DNA from 2 places in the Actinoplanes sp. CA-015351 genome. Region 2 is predicted to be linked to the other one. Evidence: riboswitches for the same ligand, from Rfam matches in the RefSeq annotation. Region 2 holds a riboswitch; the other holds the start of a gene.
What was found. Region 2 has a riboswitch for glycine ahead of gcvH (glycine cleavage system protein GcvH). Riboswitches for the same ligand answer to the same signal wherever they lie in the genome.
Positions count from the first base shown of each region.

Region 1 (8,283 bases), 600 kb from region 2:
CTCGCGCAGCTGGGCGTCGAAGTCGGTGACCGGGTCAGCGGGCGTACGCAGCACCGGGTCGCCGAAGATGCGGATGGGCCGAACTGTCATGCGTCAAAGATTAGTCACCCATTACCCGAAGAGGGCGCGCCGGTCGGTGCCGAGCATGTGCCGCAGCTTGATCAGCGAACGGCGGGTCTGGCTCTTCACCACGTTGACCGGCACGCCCAGCTCGGCGGAGACCTGCTCCACGCTGTGGTCGGCGAAGTAGCGCAGCACCACGATGGTCCGGTCCCGGGCGGGCAGCCGGGACAGCGCCCCGAGCAGGTCCAGCCGCAGATCAGGGCTTATTTCGTACGCGGGTTCGCGCATCGCGCCCAGGAACACCTCGGTGGAACTCCGGCGGCGACGGTGGTCGAGGTAGACCCGGAGCAGGATCTTGTGGGCGTACGCAAGAAGGTTGTCGCTCTCGCAGGCCCGATCCCAGCTCTGAAAGAGCTTGGTGAGCGTGGTCTGTGTCAGGTCCTGGGCGAGATGCCAGTCGTGGCAGAGCTGGTACGCGGTGCTGTGCAGCCGGGTCAGGGAGGTCTGGGCGAACTGCTCGAACTCGGCGCGGCGGGTCGCGGCCGGCGGGATCATCCGGATCCTGATGCCGGACCGGACGGTCCTCCTGACCGCCGCCGGTTTCTCGAGCAGATCAAGCATGGTGTCGCCTCTTCCTGCCGCCACCTATTGGACACGGAGCGTGCCAATGTGGACCTTCTCGGGTACGCGCGAAGGTGAAATTACGCGCTCGACCCCCTGTTCCGGGGGCAGACGCCGACAGTGGCACGGAACCGGTAGAGACGGCTCGGAGCAGGCTATGAACGGGCTATGAGCGGAGCGCGGACCGGAGCGGCCCGGCCTTCGCGGCGGCTTCGTCGACCTCCGCGACAGGGTCACTGTCCGCGGTGATGCCGCCGCCGGCCCAGGCGTGCACCCGGGTCCCGTCGGCCACCACGGTGCGGATGCTCAACCCCAGATCGAGGTGGTCGTGTCCGATCCAGCCCAGGGCGCCCATGCTGACGCCGCGGCCGACCGGTTCGAGGGCGGCGATCTGCGCGAGCGCGGCCAGTTTGGGGGCGCCGGTGACACTGCCGCCGGGGCAGACGGCCCGGAGCAGGTCGGCCAGCCCGACGTCGCCGTCCAGGGGCGCCGAGACGACGGATTCGGCCTGCCAGAGACCGGACCATTCGCGGACCGCGAACAGCTCGTCGACGCGGACCGGTCCGGTGCCGGGCAGCCGGGCCAGGTCGTTGCGTTCCAGGTCGACGATCATGACGTGTTCGGCGCGTTCCTTCGCCGAGGCGAGCAGCTCGCGGCGGCCCTGCGCGGTGGCCGGGCGGGTGCCCTTGATCGGGCGGGTGACGACCCGGCCGTCGCGAACCTCGACGAGGGTTTCCGGGGAGGCGGTGGCGAGAGCCCAGCCCGGCGCGGCGCCGCCCGGCCCTGAACCGCCCTGGCCTCCGTCGCTCAGAACCCCGCCGTAGCGGGCGCCGGCGAGGGCGGCCACCCGGCGGAGGGCAGCGGACGGGTCGCCCGCATAGGGCGCGGCGGCGTGGCCGACCACGTTGACCTGATAGACGTCGCCGCGGGCGATCGCGGCGCGAACCTGCTCGACGGCGTGGGCGTGCTCGTCGCGGGTCCAGCTGTCCCGCCAGGGACCGAGCTTCCAGTCAGGGCCGGTCTGGAGGGATTTCTCCAGTTTTTTCGCAGAATGTTGGTAGACGACGGCATAAACGTCAGGAACGCTGGGAACGGGAGAGGGTGACCCGCACTCTGCTCCAGCCATCACGCATCCGGCATCCGCGGATACGTAGAGTGCTGCCCCGCAGATCGTGCCATCGCCGAACGTCTTCTTTTTGTCATCCGTTCGGCCAAGGTTTCGCACCGGCAGTCCGTTGCCGGCCAGAAAAGCGGACAGAAGCTCGGCGGGGTCACCGGGATCACCCCGGTGCCACCGAAAGGTACGTAACGCATGGTGACGGGCCTGGCAGGCGGCCGGTGCCGCCGGAGGGGCCCCGAAAGGAGCCGTTACGGGGTGGCCGACAGCGCCCGTCCCGTGGACCATCGAAGACGCGAACTCATGAGAAATCGGCGTCACCGGGTTGAACCGCCGTCGTTCCAAGTGAGGTAACGTCCGACACCGACTTTGTGAACCTTCACACAGCCCCCAAACGGAGATCGAGCAAGATGTGCCAGCACCTGATCCCCTGTCCCACGTCCGACGCGACCGACCGTGAGGCCGCGAAGGTCATCGTCACCTTCTGCGAGCAGGGCTGGAGCCTGCTCTGCAACGGAGTCATCGTTTTCGAGGACACCGGCGAACTACTGCCTGACGGCACGCTGATCGAGCCGCACCGCGGCCCGGCCGTGCACGCCCTGGCAGCCTGAGAAATTTCAGTCGAAAAAGCAACTCAGCGTAACCATCCCGAGACGGCGCAGGCCGCGATCCCTGAAGGAACGCGACCTGCGCAAGCGACGGGAGTGCGTCAGTCCTCGAACGCCTCCGGCGACGGGCACGAGCAGACCAGGTTGCGGTCGCCGAAAGCCCCGTCGATCCGGCGCACCGGCGGCCAGTACTTCGCCGTACGGTCCACCCCTTCGGGGAAACCGGCCACCGACCGCGGGTACGGGTGAGCCCACTCGTCAGCGGAGACCGCCGACGCGGTGTGCGGCGCGTTCGACAGCGGGTTGTCGTCCTTCGGCCAGACGCCCGAGGCCACCTGGTCGATCTCACCCTTGATCGAGATCATCGCCGCGATGAATCGGTCCAGCTCGGCGAGGTCCTCGCTCTCGGTCGGCTCCACCATGAGGGTGCCGGCAACCGGGAACGACATGGTCGGCGCGTGGAACCCGTAATCGATGAGCCGCTTCGCCACGTCGTCGACACTCACCCCGGTGGCCTTGGTGATCGGCCGCAGGTCGAGGATGCACTCGTGCGCGACCAGGCCGTTGTTGCCGGCGTACAGCACCGGATAGTGATCACGTAGCCGCGCCGCCACGTAGTTCGCGGACAGCACCGCCGCCGCGGTCGCTGCGGCCAGGCCGTCCGGGCCCATCATCCGTACGTACGCCCAGCTGATCGGCAGAATGCCGGCGCTGCCGTGCGCGGCCGCCGACACCGCGTGGTGGTCACCGGTCTCCAGGGGGTCGCCGGGCAGGAACGCGGCGAGGTGCTCGCGGACCGCGACCGGGCCGACGCCGGGACCGCCGCCACCGTGCGGGATGCAGAACGTCTTGTGCAGGTTCAGGTGGGACACGTCCGCGCCGAACTTGCCCGGCTTGGCGAACCCGACAAGCGCGTTGAGGTTCGCGCCGTCGACGTAGACCTGGCCGCCGGCGTCGTGCACCTTGCCGCACAGCTCGGCGATGCTGGTCTCGTAGACGCCGTGCGTCGACGGGTAGGTCACCATGATCGCCGAGAGGTTCTCCCGGTGCTTCTCGATCTTGGCGGCCAGGTCGGTCAGGTCGACGTTGCCGTCCGCGTCGCAGGCCACCACGACGACCCGCATGCCGGCCATCACGGCGCTGGCCGCGTTGGTGCCGTGCGCGCTCGACGGGATCAGGCAGACGTCGCGGTGGGTCTCGCCACGGTCCCGGTGGTACCCGCGGATGGCGAGCAGCCCGGCCAGCTCACCCTGCGAGCCGGCGTTCGGCTGGACGCTGACGGCATCGTAACCGGTGATCTCAGCGAGCCAGCTCTCCAGCTGGGCGACCAGGTCCTCGTACCCCTGGGTCTGGCTCTTCGGCGCGAAGGGGTGGATGTTGGCGAACTCCGGCCAGGTGACCGCTTCCATCTCGGTGGTGGCGTTCAGCTTCATCGTGCAGGAGCCGAGCGGGATCATGCCACGGTCGAGGGCGTAGTCGCGGTCGGAGAGTTTGCGCAGGTAACGCAGCATCGCCGTCTCGGAGTGGTGGGTGTTGAAGACCGGGTGGGTCAGGTAGTCGGTGGTCCGGTTCAACGCAGCAGGAATGACGGCTTCGCCGGATTTCTCAAGCTTTGTCACACCAAAGGCCTGGAGAACCGTCGCGACGTGCGCGCTCGTCGTCGTCTCGTCGGTGGAGATCGACACGTGGTCGGCGTCCACCAGCCGCAGGTCGACGTTGCCGGCCGCCGCGGCCGCAACGATCTCGGCGGCCTTGCCCGGCACCCGGGCGGTCACGGTGTCGAAGAACGCGGCCCGGGTGATCTCCACGCCCGCTGCGGCGAGTCCCGCCGCGATCGTTTTGGCCTGCTCATGGGTACGCGCAGCGATGGCACGAAGCCCGGCCGGACCGTGGTAGACGGCGTACATGCCGGCCATCACGGCGAGCAGCACCTGGGCCGTGCAGATGTTGCTCGTCGCCTTCTCCCGGCGGATGTGCTGCTCCCGGGTCTGCAGCGCCAGCCGGTACGCCGGGGCGCCGTCGGCGTCCTTCGACACCCCGACGAGACGGCCGGGCAGCGACCGCTCCAGCCCGGCGCGCACAGCCAGGTAACCGGCGTGCGGCCCACCGAACCCCAGGGGTACGCCGAAGCGCTGAGTGGTGCCGGCCGCGATGTCCACGCCGATCTCGCCCGGCGCGCGCAGCAGCGTCAGCGCGAGCAGGTCGGCGGCGACCGTGACCAGGGCGCCCTTGGCGTGCGCCGCCTCGACCAGCGCCTGGTGATCGCGGATCGCACCGGACGCGCCCGGGTACTGCAGGTGCAGCCCGAAGAACTCCTCGGGCAGTTCCCCGGTGTCCAGGTCGACCAGCACGACCTGGAGTCCGAGCGGCTCGGCCCGGGTACGCAGGACGGCAAGCGTCTGCGGCAACGTGTCGGCGTCGACGGCGTACACCGGGCTCTTGACCTTGGATGCGCGCCGCGCGAGCGTCATCGCCTCGGCGACCGCGGTGGCCTCGTCGAGCATGCTGGCGTTCGCGGTGGCCAGCCCGGTCAGGTCGGTGACCATGGTCTGGAAGTTCAGCAGCGCCTCGAGCCGCCCCTGGCTGATCTCCGGCTGGTACGGGGTGTACGCCGTGTACCAGGCCGGGCTCTCCAGCACGTTCCGCTTGATCACCGCGGGCGTGTGGGTGCCGTAGTAGCCGAGGCCGATCATCGGGGTGGCGACCGTGTTGCGGCTCGCGATCACCCGGAGCTCGGCGATCGCCTCTTCCTCGGAGATGCCGGCCGGCAGGTCGAGGTCGCCTTTCCAGCGAATGACCTCGGGAATCGCCGAATCCATGAGCTCATCGAGCGAGTTGTACCCCACTGTTTTAAGCATGTGGGTGTGCTCGTTCGAGTCCGAACCGATGTGCCGGGAGACGAAAGGTGACGACATGGGCGACTCCAGAGGCGTGAGAAAGGTCGACGAACAACCTCCCCCTCTGTCATACCCAGACTGCGGCATTTCAGAGTCGCCTGCCCACGCGGTCCTTTTGCCTGAGAGGTTCCGGGGAGGATTTGCCCCTTCGGCGCCGAGCTTGCCGGTCTCTCCCGCGCGGGTAGCCAGCTGAAGCCAACCTACCAGCGCACACCCGGTTGGATCACAGTCCTAGGGTGTGGTCTGTGACGTACACCCCTGATTCCGCCCGCTACGACTCGATGACCTACCGGCGTGCCGGTCGCAGCGGCCTCAAGCTCCCCGCCATCTCGCTCGGCCTCTGGCACAACTTCGGTGACACCCGTGGTCTTTCCACTCAGCGTGAGATCGTCCGGCGCGCCTTCGACCTCGGTGTCACCCACTTCGACCTGGCCAACAACTACGGCCCGCCGCCCGGCAGCGCGGAGTCGAACTTCGGCGAGCTGCTGTCGTCCGACCTCGCCCCGTACCGCGACGAGCTGGTCATCTCCACCAAGGCCGGCTACACGATGTGGGACGGGCCGTACGGCGACTGGGGATCACGGAAGTACCTGGTGTCGTCGCTGGACCAGTCGCTGAGGCGGCTCGGGCTGGACTACGTCGACATCTTCTACCACCACCGGCCGGACCCTTCGACGCCGCTGGAGGAGACTGCGTCGGCGTTGGACGCTGTGGTGCGTTCGGGTAAAGCGCTTTATATCGGAATTTCTAACTACAAGTCGGCTGAAGCAGCTGAAATCGCCCGGTTGCTGCGTTCGCTGGGCACGCCGTTGCTGATCCACCAGCCGTCGTATTCGATCCTGAACCGCTGGATCGAGCACGACCACCTGCTGGACACGCTGGAGGAGGTCGGCGCCGGCTGCATCGCGTTCAGCCCGCTGCAGCAGGGTCTGCTGACCGACCGCTACCTCACCGGCATCCCGGAGGACTCCCGGATCCGGACCAGCGTCTTCCTGAACGAGAGCGCGCTGGACAACAAGACGATGGAGCGGCTGCACGCCCTCAACGACATCGCCACGAAACGCGGGCAGTCCCTCGCCCAGCTGGCCCTGTCCTGGGCGCTGCGCGACCCGCGGATGACCAGCCTGATCATCGGCGCTTCCAGCGTCGGACAGCTGGAGAACAACATCGCCGCCCTCAACGGTCCCGAGCTCACCGCCGAGGAGCTCGACGACATCGACGGCACGGTCATCGAACTCTGATGTACGACATCGCACTGTCGGTCGTGGTCGGCTCCCGGGCCTACGGGCTCGACGTAGCCGGCTCCGACCACGACCGGCGGGGCGTGTTCGTGGCACCGACCCGCGCGTTCTGGACCCTGGACAAGCCCCCGACACACTTCGACGGCCCCCGCGCCGAGGAGTTCAACTGGGAGATCGAACGGTTCTGCGAGCTAGCGCTGCAGGCCAATCCGACGGTCCTGGAGGTGCTCTGGTCACCGCTGGTCGAGTCGGTGTCGCCGGACGGTTCGGCGCTGCTCGAGGCAAGGCAGGCGTTCCTGTCCCGGCGCGTCTTCGAGACCTACGGCAACTACGCCCGTGACCAGCTGAAACGGGTCGCCGCGCGCCGGGAGCGGACCGGCGAGACCAACGGCAAGCAGGCCATGCACATGATCCGCCTGCTGGTGGCGGGCGCCCACGTCCTGCGAACCGGCGAGGTGCTGGTGAACGTGGCCGGGTTACGGGACCGCCTGCTGGCGGTGAAGCACAATTCGCTGTCCTGGCCGGAGGTGGTCAGGTGGTCAGCGCAGCTGCTGGCCGACCTGGAGACCGCGGCGGAGGATTCCCGGTTGCCGGAGTCCCCCGACCGCCCCGCCGTCAACCACCTGCTGTCCACCATCAGAGAAGCCAACCTGCACTGACCCACCGGGGGCCGGCGCCCGGCGCCCGCCCGGCGCCGCCGGGGTGCCCGCCCGGCGCCACCGGGGTGCCCGCCCGACGCCACCGGGGTGCCGCCCCGCCCCGCCCCGGCGCCGCCACGCCACGCCCCGCACCCCTCCGCGTTCTGCACCCCTCCACCGCGCCACCCCGCCACGCCCGCGGCGCTCTGCACCCCGCCACCGCCCACGCCCGCCCCGTTCTGCACCCCGCCACCGCCCACGCCACCGCGCCACCGCGCCACCGCGCCACCCCGCGCCGCGCCGCGCCGCCACCTTGCCGCGCCGCCCGCCAGCCGCCCACCGAGCGACACCCTGCGGATCTTGAGCGATCTTCTACCTCCGAGGGGCAGAAATCGCTCAAGATCCAAGGCGAAGCGATGCCAAGGGCACACGGTGGTCTCTCGTGCAGCAACACCAGGAGCACACGGTGGGCGCTCACACAGCACTGCCAGGAGCACACGGTGGGCGCTCACACAGCACTGCCAGGAGCACACAGTGGGCGCTCACACAGCACCGCCAGGAGCACACAGTGGGCTCCTGCTCCGGCGGAAGACACCCGAGCACCCCGAATATCGCTGGTCACGGACTGGTAGTCCGGCATAGCGTTCACCCACGCCCACCCCGCCCCCGGCTGACACCGACGCTGTCCGAGAACGATCGGTGAGCCGACGACCGCCGCATACCCTCTGCGGATCAGCGTGCTTTACGCGTACCCGAAAGGTCTGGAACTGAGAGTGACCGTCGACGTGCCGGAGTGGGCCGGTGAGACCGCCACCGCGCTGCCGTATCCACTGATCTTCGCGACCGTGAGTGGCGCGCACCTCTACGGTTTCGCCTCGGTCGACTCCGACCTGGACCTGCGTGCCGCCCACCTGCTGCCGGCCGCCGAGGTCGTCGGGCTGCGCACCGGGCCGGAGACGGTGCAGCACGAGGGTCTGCGCGACGGCGTCGAGCTGGATGTGGTCAGTCACGATCTGCTCAAGTTCGCGCGGATGCTCAACAGCCGCAACGGGTACGTCCTGGAGCAGCTCCTCTCCCCGCTCGTCGTCGTCACCACCG
Region 1 is NZ_CP192102.1:4,071,018-4,079,300, reverse strand. It holds gene def (peptide deformylase) at 1-90, opposite strand, end outside; gene ACQP2E_RS18685 (SigE family RNA polymerase sigma factor) at 112-684, opposite strand; gene ACQP2E_RS18680 (chorismate-binding protein) at 851-2,089, opposite strand; gene ACQP2E_RS18675 (DUF5999 family protein) at 2,212-2,412, shown strand; gene gcvP (aminomethyl-transferring glycine dehydrogenase) at 2,511-5,324, opposite strand; glycine riboswitch at 5,404-5,492, opposite strand; gene mgrA (L-glyceraldehyde 3-phosphate reductase) at 5,588-6,547, shown strand; gene ACQP2E_RS18660 (nucleotidyltransferase domain-containing protein) at 6,547-7,206, shown strand; gene ACQP2E_RS18655 (nucleotidyltransferase domain-containing protein) at 7,959-8,283, shown strand, end outside.
Region 1: linked by a shared signal. The riboswitch ahead of gcvP (aminomethyl-transferring glycine dehydrogenase) and the one ahead of gcvH (glycine cleavage system protein GcvH) in region 2 are both predicted to bind glycine.

Region 2 (8,283 bases):
TGCGGCTCGGTCGCAGCACCCCGATCGACGAGCTCGCCAGCGAGGTGATGGACCGGCTCGCCCCGGACGGTGGTTACGACGACGACGTCGCCCTGCTGCTCTACCGTCAGCCCGGCCCGCTGGAGCTCGAGTTCCCGGCCGACGCGTCCCGGCTCGCCCCGGTGCGCACCGCGCTGCGCGGCTGGCTGGAACGCTGCGCCATCGACCCGGTCACCATCCAGAACGTGCTGGTCGCGGCGGGGGAGGCATGTGCCAACGCGATCGAGCACGGGCATCGGGACACCGGCGGCCAGATCCGGTTGCGGGCCATAGCGACGGCGGAGGACCTGCGGCTCACGGTCGTGGACAACGGGCGGTGGCTGACACCACGGCCCGCCGAGAACCCGTACCGTGGTCGGGGTCTCATGCTGATGAAGGCGTTCATGCACCATGTGACTGTGACCACCGGCATCGCCGGCACCACCATCGACATGCAGGCGAGGATCGTGCCATGACCACCGCGCTCACGCTGACCAGCGGGCAGCGACCCGATGGCGTTCCGGTTCTCGCCGCAGCCGGTGAGATCGACATGAGTAATGCCGACACCTTCGCGTCGGCGCTGCGCGACGCGGTCGCCGGGGCGACCGCGGCCGCGCTGCTCGTGGACCTGACCGCTGTCGAATACCTGGACAGTGCGGGGCTGGCCACACTGTTCCAGCACGCCGATCGGATCGAGGTGGTGACCGGGCCGCTGCTGGCGCCGCTGCTCACCGTGTCCGGTCTGTCGGAGCTGACGACGGTGCGGGGGCTCTGAGCCCCCGGCCGTCCCGCGCTTCTAGAACCGGCTGATCAGGTTGTCCCACCAGCTGCGGCTGCGGCGTGCCTCGACCGCCTTGGCAGCGCCGTACACCGCTCCCGCCGTAGCGGCCGCGATCGCCGCCGTGACCAGGATGATCGGCAGAAGGCGGCGCTGGGGCGTGACGCCCAGCTCGGCGCCGGCGGCCTCGGCGTTCGCCGCGATCTCGGCCGGGTCGCCGGAGCCGGCGATGTTGTGCTGGGCATCGATGGAGCTGTCGTACATCGTCATGAGGTCCTCCCGAGGGGTTTTACTTCGCCTTGCCCCAGTCCGGATCCGGCTAACCCGATCGTCCGAGCCGGTCGCCGTGGCTGCCTCATCCCCGCGGGATGGTTGGCGCCTCAGGATTGCCGGCGGGTTGCCGATCGGTGTGGCGATGAACGGCGTGTCTCTCCAGCCGAGCCGCATACCAGGGGCGGTTCTGGACCCTGCGCGGCTGGCAGCTGTCAAAGCGACCGGCCTGATCGACGGCGAGTCGCCGGTCCTGGACCGGATCACCGGTCTCGCGCAGCGCCTGGTCGGCGGCCGCGCCACGCTGGTGACGCTGGTGCAGGAGGAACGCCAGTGCTTCGTGAGCCAGGCCGGTCCGTCGGCGAGCCCGATGTTCCGGGAGACGCCGCTGTCGCACTCGTACTGCCAGTACGTGGTGGAGGCCGGCGCGCCCATGGTCGTACCGGATGCCCGGCAACATCCGCTGCTGCGGGACAACCCGGCGATCACCGAGCACAACGCGATCGCGTACCTGGGTGTGCCGTTGCGCTCGCCGGACGGGTTCGTCCTGGGCACGCTCTGCGCGGTCGACCGCGAGGTTCGGCTGTGGAGCGACGCGGACGTCGCGGTCATGGAGGACCTGGCTGCTGCCGCGACCGCCGAGATCGCCGCGCAGGTCGCCGTGCACGAGGCAGCCGAGTCCGCCGAGCTGATCCAGCAGATCCTCGGCAGCACCCTGGACGCGTTCGTCGCCACCGACCTGGGCGGCCGGATCACCGGCTGGAACCGGGCGGCCCAGGAGATGTTCGGCTGGAGTGAGCCGGAGGCGCTGGGTCAGAGCATGAACGAGCTGATCATCGCGTCGCAGCACCGGCGCGAATACGCCGGCTGGATGATGGCGGCGTCGTTCGAGACCGAGGTCGACCCGGCCGGCCGCCGGGTGGAGTTCCTGGGCCTGCAGCGCGGTGGCCGGCAGTTCCCGATCGAGCTGTCGCTGACCGCCCTGGACCGGCCCGGTGGGATGGCCGCGTACATGTTCGTCCGGGATCTGACCAGCGTGCGCCGCAGCGAGATGCTGCGCACCCTGGAGCATGCCGTGTCCGGTGCCCTGGCCACCTCGGAGAGCGTCGAGCAGGCGATCTCCCAGGTGGTGGCCGCCGTCGCGGACGGACTCGGCTGGCCCTACGTCGAGTACTGGCAGCTGGACGACGACGAGACCCATTTGGTACGCCTGGCCGTGGCCACCCGCGACCGCGAGGTGACCGCCCCGATGGAGGAGATCACCGAGTTCGCCCACGGCGAGGGGATCGTCGGGCAGGTCTGGGCCGACGCGGCCGCCCGCTGGATCCGGGATCTGCCCGGCACCGACCTGCCCCGGGCCGCCGCCGCCGAGCGCGCCGGATTGAACACGGCGGTGGCGGTGCCGGTCCGCAACGGCACCGACGTGGTCGGTGTGCTCACCGCGTTCGAACGCCGCCGCACCGAACCCGACCCCGAGCTGATGGCCGCCCTGGACACGGTCGCGGCGCACATCGGGCAGTACGTGCACCGCCGCCGCGCCGAGGAGCTGGAACTCGAGCTGGGCCGCGCCCGCAGCGAGTTCGACCGGGTCATCGCCAACCTGGACGACTTCCTCTGGACGGTACGCGTGGACGCACCCGGCCAGGTCGAGATGGTCTACGCCAGCCACGACAGCGCCGGCATCTTCGGCGGGATCGTGCCGACCGGCGAGGACCTGTCCGAGGTGACCACCGGGATGGTCGACCCGGAGGACCGGGCGTTGTTCGACGCCTTCGGGCAGGAGATCCTCTCCGGCCAGGCCGCTCAGGTGACCAACCGGGTGATCGGCGCCGACGGGGTGATCCGCTGGGTGTGGACCCGGGCGGTGCCCCGCAACGAGGGCGGGGTCTTCTACATCGACGGCGTGTGCAGCGACGTCACCGAGCGCCAGCACGACCAGGAGCAGCTGCGCCAGCAGGCCGAGCTGCTCGACCTCGCGCCGACCGCGGTGATCGTGAAGGACCTGGAGGACCGGATCACCTACTGGAACCGGGGCGCCCAGGCCACGTACGGATGGGACGCCGACGCCGCCCTCGGATGCCCGACCCACCGGCTGCTCGACACCCGGTTCCCGGTCCTGCGAACTCTCGTCGACACGGCGCTGTCCGAGACCGGTGAGTGGCACGGCGAACTGGACCACCTGCGCAGCGACGGCACCCGGATCACCGTGCTGTCGCACCAGGCCGTGCAGCGCGACCACGCCGACCACCCGATCGCGATCCTCGAAGTGAACATCGACGTCACCGCGCGCAAGGTCGCCGAGCGGCGGATGGCGGACAGCGAGAAACGGCTGCGCACCCAGTTCTCGCTCGCCACCGTCGGGCAGGCCACGATCGCCCTGGACGGTGCTTTCCAGCAGGTCAACCCGGCTCTGGCCGGGATGCTGGGCCGTTCGGTGGCGCTGCTGGAGTCGATGACGCTCGACGACATCACCCACCCGGACGAGCGGGCCGGCAACCACCGGGCGGCGGCCCGGCTCTTCACCCAGGACCTGCCGCTCGACCGGCACCTGCGGATGCTGCACGCGGACGGGCACATCGTCGACGCCGCGATGGGCATGTCCCTGGTCCGGGACAGCGACGGCCAGCCGGTCAGCTTCATCGCGGTGCTGCAGGACGTGACCGCCCGGCTCGCCGCCGAACGCGACCGGGACGCCGCGGCGGCCCAGCTCGCCGAGAGCAACGACGAGCTGCAGGACAGCAACAACCAGCTGGCCGACGCGAATGCCCTGAAACTCGACCTGATGGGCATGCTCTCGCATGAGATCGGCACTCCGCTGAACACCATCACGGCGTACGCCGAGCTGTTGCAGGGTGACCTCGACGGCGTGAAGCCGACGCATCGCAAGGCGGTCGAGGTGATCGCCCGGTCGGCACGCCGCCTGGAGATCCTCTGCGCCGAGATCCTCACCATGTGCACCCTGGACGCCGGGCAGATGAACGCGACCCCGGAGCCGGTGGAGATCCGCCCGGCGCTCGGCGAGATCCTCGCCGGGCTGGAGATCAGCCCGCCGGTGACCTGTGAGCCCGGCACGACCGTGCTGGTGCACCCGAGCCACCTGCAGCAGATCGTCACCAACTACTGCACCAACGCGGCCAAGTACGGCGGCGGGGTCACCGCGGTCACCGTCGAACGGCGGGGCGGGACCGTGGTGATCGGGGTGTGCGACGAGGGCGAGGGCATCGCCGAGGACCTGCGGCCGCACCTGTTCGACAGATACGTGCGAGCGGCCGGGATGAGCCCGTCGATCAAGGGCAACGGCCTGGGCCTCTACATCGTGAAAGGTCTCGCCGAGGCGAACGGCGGCACTGCCGGGTACGAGCCCGGGCCGGCCGGCGGGAGTGTTTTCACGCTGACCCTGCCCGCTGCCGGGCAGGGCCGCTCCGCTTGACGTGATCATGACGGCCCGGATAGCTTGCAGCCACAATTGAAGAAGCCGTTTCACTCGCAGCGGGAGAGCCCTCTTGATCTCCAAGAGGCGCCGAAGGAGCAACTTCTCCCTCAGAATCTCTCAGGCCCCCGTACCGCTGCGGGCAGGCGACTCTGGAAAGCCGGGTGCGAGACCCGCGCCGACGGTGCAAACCGCTGCTGTCCGGCGGTGAACCTCTCAGGCACCATGACAGAGCGAGGGAGGCCCCGACCTCAGTTCACCAGGAGCCTCCTTTGATCCCCCTCCACCTTCGTTACAGCCGCGACCACGAGTGGCTCACCGACGACGAGATCGCCACCGTCGGCATCACCGCGTTCGCCGCGGACGCGCTCGGCGACGTCGTGTTCGTCGACCTTCCGGAAGCCGGCACGATCACCACGGCCGGCCAGACATGTGGTGAGATCGAGTCCACCAAATCGGTCAGCGAGGTCTATGCGCCGGCCGATGGAGAGATCGTGGAAATCAACAGCGCGCTCGCCGGCGACCCGGGGCTGATCAACTCCGATCCGTACGGCGCAGGATGGCTCTACCGGGTGCGGGTCACCCGCGCCCCCGAGGTCCTCGACGCCGCGGGCTATGCCGCGCTGATCTCACCGGAGTCATGATCGTGGCCGTCTCCGTGTTCGACCTCTTCTCGATCGGTATCGGTCCGTCCAGCTCCCACACGGTCGGCCCGATGCGCGCGGCCCGGATGTTCGCCTCCTCTTTGAGCAGCATCGGCGGGACCACGACGGTGCGCGCCGAACTGTTTGGCTCGCTGGGCGCGACCGGTCACGGGCACGGCACGCCGAAGGCGGTGCTGCTCGGTCTGCAAGGGTTCGAACCGGAGACGGTCGACGTCACCCTCGACCCGTCCGCCGACGGCCTTCTCACACTGCCGCACGGCGCCGAGGCGGCCGTGGAGATGGTTCTGCACCGGCGTCGCTCGCTCGCCGAGCACCCCAACGGGATGGTTTTCACCGCGCTCGGCGCCGATGGCGCCGAGCTGCTCACCAAGCGATATTTTTCGGTCGGCGGCGGCTTCGTGGTGGGAGATCTCTTCTCTCCGGTACGGGGTTCCGCACCGGACCTGCCGCATCCGTTCTCCACGGGTGACCAGCTGCTCGCACTGACCCGGTCGACCGGCCTGTCGATCTCCCGCCTGATGCTGGACAACGAGTCCGTGCGGCGCCCCGCGTCCTCGGTTCACGACGGCCTGCTGCACATCTGGTCGGTCATGTCCGACTGCATCGACGCGGGCCTGGACGCCGAAGGGGTACTGCCCGGCGGGCTGAAGGTGCGACGCCGGGCAGCGTCGACGGCCCGTCAGCTGCGGGCGGCCGGAGACCCGGCCACACTCTCGATGGAGTGGCTCACCGCGTACGCCATGGCAGTGAATGAGCAGAATGCGGCCGGAGGCCGCGTGGTGACCGCGCCCACCAACGGCGCCGCGGGCATCATCCCGGCCGTGCTGCGCTATTACCTGGACTTCGTGCCGGGGGCCTCGGACGCCGGGATCGTCCGGTTCCTGCTCGCGGCCGGTGCGATCGGGCTGCTCTTCAAGGAGAACGCCTCGATCTCCGGTGCCGAGGTGGGCTGCCAGGGCGAGGTAGGTTCGGCGTGCGCGATGGCGGCGGCGGGGCTGGCCGAGGTGCTCGGCGGCACCCCGGAGCAGGTGGAGAACGCCGCCGAGATCGGCATGGAACACAACCTGGGCCTGACCTGCGACCCAGTCGGCGGGCTGGTGCAGATCCCGTGCATCGAGCGCAACGGGATGGCCGCGGTGAAGGCGGTCACGGCGGCCCGGATGGCGTTGCGGGGCGACGGCCGGCACCACGTCTCCCTCGACAAGGTCATCAAAACGATGAAGGAGACGGGCGCCGACATGAAGGTGAAGTACAAGGAGACCGCCCGGGGAGGCCTCGCCGTCAACGTCATCGAGTGCTGACCCCAGCCCCGCCCCCGCCCAGTCCCGCCCCCGCCCAGTCCCGCCCCCGCCCAGTCCCGCCGCCGGCTGCACGTCAAGGCGGCCGGCTGTACGTCAGGGCGGCCGGCTGTACGTGGTGGTCGCCGTGGGTGACAGCCGGGGGCCGTGGTGTGCAGCCGCTCTCGGCCGGCTGTACGTGGTGGTCGCTGTGGTGTTCAGCCGGCTGGAGTGTCGGATCGGCTGGTCAGCACGCGGCGGGCGGTGCCGGGACCGACGGCGGCCGCCGGAACCGACGGCGGCCGCCCGTGGCCCGTGGCCCGTGGCTCGTGGCTCGTGGCTCGTGGCTCGTGGCTCGTGGCTCGTGGCCCGGGGCCCGGCGATCGGGGCCGGCGCTGGGCCGCCAGAATCGCCGTATGAACATCTGGACCGAGGCCAAGCGCTGGCGTGCCCACCTCGACGAACGCAACGGCACGTCCGAACTCGAACAGACCCTGCGAATCCTCAAACTCACCGAGGAGTCCGGCGAGGCGGCTCAGGCGTGGATCGGCCTGCTCGGCCAGAACCCCCGCAAAGGCGTCACCCACACCCGCGAACAGGTGATCGGCGAGCTGGCTGACGTCGTCTTCACCGCGCTGGTAGCCCTGGAAAGCATCGGTGCCGACGCCGAAGAAGCAGTGCAGGCCTGCGCGAAGAAGGCCGCCGGCTACCTGCCGCAGTAGTCCCACCCGCCGTTATCGAGTGAGGACAAGCCGCCGGCAGCCGGCCTCCCTCGCCGGGAATCCAGGACCCACCGTGTGCCCTAGACCCGCTCCCGCCCGCCCACCCGCCCTGCCCCGCCCGCCCGCCCCGCCCGCCCCGCCCGCCCTGCGCGCCCGGCGTTGATAGCGAACCTCGAGGAGATCTAGTGAGTTTGTGGCTGCCGTGGCGGCGCACACTCACAAGATCTCGGGCAGGCGCCGCGGGCGGTGATGTTCCGGCGGGCTGTTCTCCGCGACCTTGTGAGTTTGTGGTCGGTGGGACGGCGCAAGCTCACGACTTCGCTCTGCTCCCGGCTGACCGCCTCAAGGCCGAGCGGCACCCGGCTGCCTGGCCGCCTGGCTGCCTGGCCGCCTGGCCGGCTCGTGCTCGTGGCCGTGCGGCGGCCGGGGAAGCGACCGTGAGCGCGAGCCGGGCTGGGGTGGCTTGTGCTCGAGGTCGTTTCGGGGGCGCGATGGCGACCGTGAGCGCGAGCCGGGCGCTCGGACACGACAGCGCAGCTCCGAGTGTGAGCGCGCTGGTCGGGCCCGCTCCGGCGCACCGAGTGCGGGCGCGTCGGAGCGGGCCCGACCAGCGCGCCGAATGTGGGCCGGCTGGCCGGATCGTGGAGCGCCGCCCTCCGAGCGCCGCCCTCCGAGCGTCGACCCCGGATCTTGGAAGCGCTGCCCTCGACGCTGGTGCTGGTCGCGGTGGTAGAGCGCCGCCTGCGGTGGTAGAGCTGGCTGCCGTGGTTGGTCGGCCGCTAGCCGGTATCTGGGTGTGCGACGCCGGTGGCATGGGTGCGCACGCAGCCTGTTTGAGCAGGGTGTTTGCTCTCCGGGATGGCACTGTGGACGGATGGGAGCGTGCACACGCCGGGCTCAAGATCGACAATCCGCTCTCGTCCCGACCGGATCTGGCGGCTTAGAGTGACGGCCATGTCTTGCCTGACAGTGCTTGAGGCCGGCGGGCCGCACGCGATCGTTGTGCGTGGTCCGGCGCTGGACGTCATCGACCTGGTGGCCGGTGTGTCGGCGGGCACCATTCCGACCGGGCTCGCCGGGATCGAGGCGGTGGCCGCAGCCGAGCTCGACGGACGACCGATCG
Region 2 is NZ_CP192102.1:4,675,155-4,683,437, reverse strand. It holds gene ACQP2E_RS21755 (SpoIIE family protein phosphatase) at 1-494, shown strand, start outside; gene ACQP2E_RS21750 (STAS domain-containing protein) at 491-793, shown strand; gene ACQP2E_RS21745 (hypothetical protein) at 815-1,066, opposite strand; gene ACQP2E_RS21740 (PAS domain S-box protein) at 1,212-4,496, shown strand; glycine riboswitch at 4,547-4,642, shown strand; glycine riboswitch at 4,647-4,730, shown strand; gene gcvH (glycine cleavage system protein GcvH) at 4,769-5,140, shown strand; gene ACQP2E_RS21730 (L-serine ammonia-lyase) at 5,137-6,462, shown strand; gene ACQP2E_RS21725 (MazG-like family protein) at 6,855-7,160, shown strand; gene ACQP2E_RS21720 (WD40 repeat domain-containing protein) at 8,115-8,283, shown strand, end outside.